2 regions of the Allobosea sp. FG18 genome follow, and region 2 is predicted to be linked to the other one. Evidence: riboswitches for the same ligand, from Rfam matches in the RefSeq annotation. Region 2 holds a riboswitch; the other holds the start of a gene.
What was found. A riboswitch is a leader RNA that binds a small molecule or an ion and turns the genes downstream of it on or off. The one in region 2 is predicted to bind thiamine pyrophosphate.

Region 1 (4,205 bases), on a different contig from region 2:
CTCGGCTGCGCCGACCCAGCTCCGTCCGACCGGAGCGCCGCCTGCCACAGCGCCCACGGCTCCGTCACAGCCCGGAGCCGGCACGCAGCCCTCGGCGGTTCCGCGCGGCGGCCCGGCCGTTCCGCCCTCGGCTGCGCCGACCCAGCCTCGCCCAACCGGAGCGCCTCCTGCGACGGCGCCCGCTGCTCCGTCACAGCCCGGAGCCGGCGCGCCGCCCTCGGCCGTTCCGCGCGGTGGCCCGACCGTTCCGCCTTCGGCTGCACCCTCTCAGCAGCCTTCGACTCTGGCGCCTCAACCTGCCGCTCCCGCCGCTCCAGCACAGCCGGGAACGGCCGCTCCGACACCACCCCCGCCCGCCGGCGCTGCTCCGGTCCAGCCCTCGCGCCCGGCGCCGGGCACGCCTGCGGTTGGCGCTCCCGGCGCTCCAGCTCTCGCCCCGGCTCAGCCCGGCGCCACGGCTCCGACCCCGCCTGCGGGCGCGGCGCCCGGCCAGGTCGGGCGGCCCGCTCCCGGCATGCCGTCCGGCGGAGCACCGGGGACGGCTGCGCCGGCACAACCCGGTGTCGCCCCTGTTCCCGGTCAGCCCGGCGTCGCTCCCGGCCAGCCGCCTCAGCGTGAAGGCCGCCGTGGCGGCATCTCGCCGGGCGTGGCCGGAGCGATCGGTCTCGGTGCCGGCGTCATCGGCGGCATCATGGCCGCGCAGGGTGCGCAGCGCTTCGAGGATATCCGCAGCCGCCGCGAGGAACGGCGCGAGGGTGACGTCACCATCATCCGCGAGCCCGGCCGCACCATCATCCGCGACGATGACGGCCGCGCCATCATCCGCCGCGACGAGGATCAGCGCTTCCGCGATCTCGGCTGGCAGGGCCGCTCCGAACGCCGCGGCGACGAGAACCGCACGATCTTCGAGCGGCCGGACGGCACGCGCATCGTCACCGTCACCGACGAGGAGGGCCGGCTGATCCGCCGCACCCGCATCGACCGCGACAACCGCGAGGTGATCATCATCGACAACACGCTGCGCGACCGTCCGGGCCGCTTTGCCGACGATGTCGTGGTGCTGCCGCCGCCGCCGCTGCCGATGCCGCGCGAGCGCTATATCGTCGATGCGGACCGGGCCGACGAGGATCTGATCTACGAGACGATCATCGCCCCGCCGATCGCCGCGATCCCGCGCCGCTACACGCTGGACGAGGTCCGTTATTCGCCGGACCTGCGTGCCCGCATGCGCAGCGTCGATATCGACACGATCAACTTCGATACCGGTTCCTGGCAGGTCGGGCAGGATCAGGCGCGGCGCTTGTCGGTGATCGCGGATTCGGTGAAGCGCGCCCTGCAGCGCTCGCCTAACGAGGTCTTCCTCGTCGAGGGCCACACCGACGCCGTGGGCGCCGATGTCGACAATCTCTCGCTCTCCGATCGCCGGGCGCAATCGGTCGCGGAGATCCTGACGCGCGACTTCCAGATCCCGCCGGAAAACCTGACGACCCAGGGCTATGGCGAGCAATATCTGAAGGTGAACACGCAGGATGCTTCGCGCGAGAACCGGCGCGTCACGCTCCGGCGCATCACGCCGCTGCTCAGCGGCCAGAACCAGTAACGACCGGGCGGGGGTGCTCTCGAAGCAGCCCCGTTCTTTATCAGGCGCAGGGAACTCCCGTTCCCTGCGCCTGTTTTGTTTCCGGAGGATAGCCGAGGGGAGATGCCGCCATGAGAAAGCTTGTCCAGGTCATCGCCGTGGCGCTTGTTGCCGGCATGCCCATTGCAGTCTTGGCGCAGGCTCAGACCGCGCCTGCTCCGGCAAGGCAGCGCGCTCCCGGCGTGCCGCTGGTGCCGCGCTCGGGCGAGGTGGCGCGCCCGCCGATGCCCAACAGCGTGGCGCCACGGGACGAGACGCGTGGAGCTGGCGCGGACAAGGCGCAGATTCGGTCCGAGCGCGATCCGCCGATGCCGAAGCCCGTGCCCTCGATCATCGCACCTTGAGGGGCCGGGTTGAGGATTTGGTAGGGTTGCCCGACTAGGGTGCGGCCATGAGCGACGCCGTTTCCCTCGCCACCAGCATCGTCACGATGCAGGCCGCCTCGACGCAGCAGGCGCTGTCGGCCGAAATGCTCAAGCAGAATGCGCAGGCCGAGCAGAGCCTCGTCGCCATGCTGCAGCAGAGCGTCGAGCAGACGCAGGCGATGCTGCCAGCCGGGCAGGGCACGCTGGTCGACCGGACCGCCTGAGCCATTCCTTCTCCTCTACAACCTGTTTGAAAATGGGCAGCCCTCATCCTGAGGAGCCGCGTCAGCGGCGTCTCGAAGGATGCTTCAGGAGGCTCCCGAACGATCTGGACCATCCTTCGGGACGCGCCTGCGGCGCTCCTCAGGATGAGGGCTGCGGGATACTCCACCAGTTGGTCTGGGAGGTATGCTTGCAGCCCGTTGCCAAGCGGCGGCGCTACGCCTAACCTCGCCAGTGTTCCGAGGGGTGCCCGCAAGGGCTGAGACGGCTTTCGAAGCTGAACCCATCGAACCTGATCCGGGTCATACCGGCGGAGGGACTGGAACGCGGTGCAGCCTTGGCCTGCACCCGCATCACAGCGCTTGAACCGCTTCGACGCCGGATCTCCTGACCTGTACCAAGGAGGAGATCCCCCCTATGAATGCCCACACCAAACCCCAGAAGAACAGCGTCAAGACCGCTCCCCAGAGCGTCACGACCGGGCCGATCATCGGCTCGCGCAAGATCTATGTCGCGGCGCCCGAGCATCCCGAGATGCGCGTGCCCTTCCGCGAGGTCGTGCTGACGACCGATGCCGAGCCGCCGGTGCGCCTCTACGACCCCTCCGGCCCCTTCACCGAGACCGACGCGAAGATCGATCTCAATGCCGGCCTCGTCCAGCCGCGTCGCGCCTGGCTCGACGCACGCGGCTTCGAGCAAGTCCCCGGCCGTGCTGTCACCGCCGCCGATAACGGCCACATCTCCGCCGAGCAGCTCGTGCCCGCCTGTCCGGCTGAGCGCCCGATCCTGCAGGCGAAGCCTGGCCAGATGACGACGCAGTACGAATTCGCCAAGGCCGGCATCGTCACCCCCGAGATGATCTATGTCGCCCATCGCGAGAATCTCGGCCGCGCCGCCATGCTGGAGGGCGCGCGGGAGCGCCATGCCGATGGCGAGAGCTTCGGCGCCAACGTGCCGGAATTCGTCACGCCGGAATTCGTCCGCGAGGAGATCGCGCGCGGCCGCGCCATCATCCCCGCGAACATCAACCATCCCGAGCTGGAGCCGATGGCGATCGGCCGCAATTTCCTGGTCAAGATCAACGCCAATATCGGCAATTCGGCCGTCACCTCCGGCGCGGCCGAGGAGGTCGAGAAGCTGGTCTGGGCGATCCGCTGGGGCGCCGACACGGTGATGGACCTCTCCACTGGCCGTAACATCCACAACATCCGCTCCTGGATCCTGCGGAATTCACCCGTGCCGATCGGCACGGTGCCGATCTACCAGGCGCTGGAGAAGGTCGGTGGCGATCCGATCAAGCTCGACTGGGAGGTGTTTAAGGACACGCTGATCGAGCAGGCCGAGCAGGGCGTCGACTATTTCACCATCCATGCCGGCGTCCGGCTGCCTTACGTCCCCCTCACTGCATCGCGCGTCACCGGCATCGTCTCGCGCGGTGGCTCGATCATGGCGCGCTGGTGCCTCGCGCATCATCGCGAGAGCTTCCTCTACGAGCGTTTCGACGAGATCTGCGAGATCATGCGCCGCTACGACGTTTCGTTCTCGCTGGGCGACGGCCTGCGTCCGGGCTCGATCGCCGACGCCAATGACCGCGCCCAGTTCGCCGAACTCGAGACGCTGGGAGAGCTCACCAACATCGCCTGGGGAAAAGGCTGTCAGGTGATGATCGAGGGCCCCGGCCATGTGCCGATGCACAAGATCAAGGAGAACATGGACAAGCAATTGCGCGAGTGTGGCGAAGCGCCGTTCTACACGCTCGGACCGCTGACGACCGACATCGCGCCGGGCTACGACCATATCACCTCGGGCATCGGTGCGGCGATGATCGGCTGGTATGGCTGCGCCATGCTCTGCTACGTCACGCCAAAGGAGCATCTGGGTCTGCCCAACCGCGACGACGTCAAGACCGGCGTCATCACCTACCGCATCGCGGCGCACGCCGCCGATCTTGCCAAGGGCCATCCGGCCGCGAAGATTCG
Region 2 (4,205 bases):
CCGCCGACGACGAGATCCTCGGTGGTGTAGGGAAAGACCTTGAAGCCGTCGTCAGTGAGGATGCGCGCGGCCTCAACCAGCGCGATCACGTCCGGCTGCAGCGTATCATCCTCGCCGATCACCTCGAGCTTGATCCAATCGGTACCGAAGACCTCGCGGGCCATCTGCGCCGTGGTCACTGCCTCCTTGACGGTATGGCAGCCGGCCGTGTTGGGCAGAACCTTGACGCCGAGCTCGCGGATCAGCGCCCAGAAGGCCTGCCCAGCGCCGCCGGAGGATTCCCGGCGCAGCGAGACGGTGACGACCTCGGTGCCGGAGCGCTTCACCGCCTCGGCCAGGATCGCGGGCGACGGGTATTGCGCCGTGCCCAGGAAGAGCGGGTTCTCCGGCTCGAAACCATAGAAGGATGCCACCTCAGCCTCCCTGCATCGGTGCGACGACCTCGATGCGATCCCCCTCGCTCAAGGCCGTCTCGGCGCGCTTGCGGGCGGGCACGAAATCACCGTTCACCGCGGTCGCGACGATGCGGCCGCCATAACCCAGCTCGGCCAGCGCCTCGGCCAGCGTCTTCGCCGCGACATCCTGCGGCGCGCCGTTAAGCAGCAAGGTCATGCAGCATCTCCGGTGTTGCTTGCGGGTTCAGCACGGCCTCAGTCGCCATCCGCGCCATGGCGGGGCTGAGCAGGAAGCCGTGGCGATAGAGCCCGTTGACATGGATCACCCGGCCGCGACGCGTCAGCCGCGGTAAGTTGTCGGGAAAGGCCGGGCGGGCATCGGTGCCGATCTCGACGACCTCCGCCTCGGCGAAAGCGGGATGCAGCGCATAGGCAGCACCGAGCAGTTCCAGCATGGCGCGGGCGGAGATGCGGCGCCGCTCGCCGCTCTCGATCATGGTCGCGCCGACCATGAAGAGCCCGTCCGCACGCGGTACGATGTAGAGCGGAATGCGCGGATGCAGCAGCCGGACCGGGCGGGACAGGCGGATATCATCGCTCCGCAGCAGCAGCATCTCGCCCTTGACGCCGCGCAGGTCCGGCAGGTCATCGCGCGCCGCCAGCCCCCGGCAGTCGAGGACGATATCGGCATCGAGATCGGAGGGCTCGATGGCGCTGTTGAACTGAATGACGGCGCCGTTGGCGAGCAGCCTCTCGGCGAGCGTAACGACCGCGAGACGGGGATCGAGATGGCACTCCCCGCCAAAGAACAATCCTCGCGAAAAGCGTCCGGCGAGATCGGGCTCCAGCCCGGAAATGGCCTCGCCGTCGACCTCCTCGAAATGGCTGGTGCGCTGGCCGAACCGGCGCAGTTCCGAGCGATCCCGGCTCGGTGCTACGACGAGCGTGCCATGGCGGGTGACGCCACCGGCATGATGCTCCCACCAATCGGCGGCCTGCTGCCCGAGCCGGATCACCGGCTCCTCGGCGCTCTCACCCTCGCACCACGGGGCCAGCATGCCGCCGGCATACCAGGAACAGGCCTCGGCGCCGATGCGCGGCCCACGCTCATGGATGGTTACCCGTGCGCCGCGCGCCAGCAGTTCGGTGGCGCAGGCCAGGCCGACCACGCCGGCGCCGACCACCGCGACATTCAGGCCCGACTGAAGGCGTTGCGCCGTCATGCTCTTCCCTGCTCCCGGAAAGGCAGCGGCCTGGGGCACGATCAAGATGTCTGCCGAAGACCGTTCCCTTCGCCGGCATTACCCGGATCAGGTGCGATGGGTTGACGCGAACCACGTCTCTCAGCCTTTCGGCACCCCAACGGACGGCCTCAATCTAGTGTCTGCCGTGCATCGGGGCAAGGCGAGCTGGCGCAAGGCTCGATTGTGTACTGCGCTGGCTTGCTGCGCGCACGATCAGATCACTCCCTTCACACGGGAGTGCTCTATGGCTCTCTCGGACACATGCACAGGCTGTGCAAAGGAAGTTGCCAACGAGGCTTGTCAAACGGCTCCGCAATCGGGCATAGAGCCTCTCGCCGGAGACGTGGCCGAGAGGCTGAAGGCACTCGTTTGCTAAATGAGCATACCCCACAAGGGTATCGAGGGTTCGAATCCCTCCGTCTCCGCCACTATTTTTTCCTGTTATTTTTCAATCGCTTAGCTTGGAAGTTGTATGCGATTGTGTAGCAAAAGTGTGGGTGCTTTTGTGTAGCGCCGCACCGGCTTGTGCCTTCTCCCGGCTTCCCTACAATCTGCCGAACACAGTGGGGGAAGATGTGCCGTTCTCATCGCTGACCGATTCTCGCGATCTCACCCTTGCTCAGGCGGCGCTGGAATCAGTCTGGGCAGAAGTGAAGGCTGACGTTGCGCCGGAGGATGCGCAGCGCGAGCGGACGCGCCTCGCCTATATCATCGCGGGCTTCGGTCATGCGGCACTGAGTCCAGAGGATTTGAAGCGGCAGGCGTTGGAGCGCTACCGCGAGCAACCCTAGCCGCTGCTGCTAGCGTCGGCGGATGTAGGTGGCTTTCCAGCCGTCCGTCTTTGGCAGGCCGTTCTGACCTTCCGGCGGAAGGTGCGCTCGCGCTATCGGACGCATGATTGCCCATACGATGAACGCGCCGACGATCACCCCTGCGATGAACTCCATGGCGCTCTTCCTACTGCCTGAAGCTGGCCCGTGTCTTCGCAATCGCGGTGGCTGCGCTGGCCTCGCCCAACTGCTTGGCTAGTTCGGCGGCAGCCTTCGGGCCAAGGGCGATTGCGATCTGCGAGGCCGGGCCTGCTTGGCCTGCCAGCTCAAGCTTCACGGCAACCTCATTCGGGCCTTGTCCGACTTGGAATCCAAGCACGCGATAAGCAGCAACGGTGTCGTCGGCCATAGTGTCCCCCTCATTTTGAGAGAGACATAAATCCGGGTGCTGGCAGCCGTCTAGAGGACTCAAATCAAAAGCTCGCCGATCTGCACCGGCGGGCCTAATGTCGTAACTCGCCCTGGGGTTTAGGCGGTGTGCTGCGTCGCGGCCCGAACACTAAGGCGAGGCTTCGGAAGCTCGACGCCCATCAACTCCAAGCGGTCCACGATGGTGTCGGCCAGCGCGAGCACGTCGAGGTCCGCGTCGTCCGGCGTGGCGGAGTAAATCTCCTCCGCGATCGCATCGGTCATCACCTCGCGAGCCACCTCTCGCCGCACCATAATGCGCCTACTCCGAGCGGCAGCGCGAGCAACCATCTCGCGGAGGGCAGGATTGAGCGCCACCATCACGACTCCAACATCTGGACAGGGAAGTCGGGGTTCACGAAGGCGAGCCAGCCGTCCGGGTGGATGGCCTTCGCGCGCGCTTCGATGAATTCAAGGATCTCCATCGCGACCTGTGGAACATCGAAGATCCCGGTCCCGCTGTGGTCACGCGCCTCGCAGAGGCGATGTCCGATGTAGTCCAACACATTCTCGCGCGGGGAAAGGTCGAAGTTCTGCTGAACCCATTCGCTCGACGCACTCCCCAGAGGCGTGGTATTCTCGTTCATGCTCGTATCTCCATTGGTCACATTGGGTGTGCGGGATGCAGAGAACGGCGCGGTGCGGTCGGCAAACTCAGCCGCGTCGTTACTCTCCAACTCTTCGATTTCGCGAAGATGCCTCTGTATAGCCATCTCATGATCGGCAATCATTGAGCGCATAAACTCAATGCACCTGCTAACCGGACTATGTCCGGCGCTATCAGTTACCATCCCAACTCCTGCTTCAACTTCGTTCATTGCTTACGAACGGAGTTATAGTCAGGGGGTCTGTGCGAATGTCATACAAGGAGCGGGTAGCTGGCCTGCGCCTTTTGCATAGGTCCGCTCCTAGACTTCCAACCCGCGCGCCCGGCGCCGCTGACGTTCCTCCAGCCGGTCCTCAAGGCACATGATCGGCCAGATATTGGCGTCGCCTAGAATCTCGATGATGGTGCTGCGGAGATCGTGGCCGGGATCGACGTGCGCCATTGCGAGGCGGTCAACCAGCGTGCGGTGCGTTTGGTCGGCGAGATAGGAAGCGTGATTGATCGGGCTCATAGGCTTGTCTCTGGCGCCAGTGATTTGGCAGCCGAAGACTCGCACGGCCGGAACCACGCCGCAATAGCCGCGTAGATAAATTAGCAAATAAAAACAACAGCTTAAGTAAGTTCTTACTTACTTTTCTTGCCGCGAAAAACCCCTCGCGGCTTGCCGATCGCGAGGGGTTCAATCCGCCATTGCCGGTGAGGGCCGGCAATCTGTCTTGGC

Region 1: it holds a riboswitch for thiamine pyrophosphate, as region 2 does, so the genes downstream of both, thiC (phosphomethylpyrimidine synthase ThiC) here and thiO (glycine oxidase ThiO) in region 2, are expected to answer to the same signal.

What each region holds. Positions count from the first base shown of each region.
Region 1 covers NZ_JBMDKB010000010.1:34,534-38,738, forward strand. Annotated here, with positions in the region: gene ACODTJ_RS12825 (OmpA family protein) at 515-1,600, shown strand; gene ACODTJ_RS12830 (hypothetical protein) at 1,711-1,983, shown strand; gene ACODTJ_RS12835 (hypothetical protein) at 2,031-2,228, shown strand; TPP riboswitch at 2,459-2,563, shown strand; gene thiC (phosphomethylpyrimidine synthase ThiC) at 2,644-4,205, shown strand, end outside.
Region 2 covers NZ_JBMDKB010000011.1:66,412-70,616, forward strand. Annotated here, with positions in the region: gene ACODTJ_RS13865 (thiazole synthase) at 1-413, opposite strand, end outside; gene thiS (sulfur carrier protein ThiS) at 415-612, opposite strand; gene thiO (glycine oxidase ThiO) at 596-1,591, opposite strand; TPP riboswitch at 1,666-1,767, opposite strand; tRNA gene ACODTJ_RS13880 (tRNA-Ser) at 1,977-2,067, shown strand; gene ACODTJ_RS13885 (hypothetical protein) at 2,215-2,430, shown strand; gene ACODTJ_RS13890 (hypothetical protein) at 2,440-2,586, opposite strand; gene ACODTJ_RS13895 (hypothetical protein) at 2,597-2,818, opposite strand; gene ACODTJ_RS13900 (hypothetical protein) at 2,938-3,102, opposite strand; gene ACODTJ_RS13905 (hypothetical protein) at 3,198-3,464, opposite strand; gene ACODTJ_RS13910 (hypothetical protein) at 3,786-3,995, opposite strand.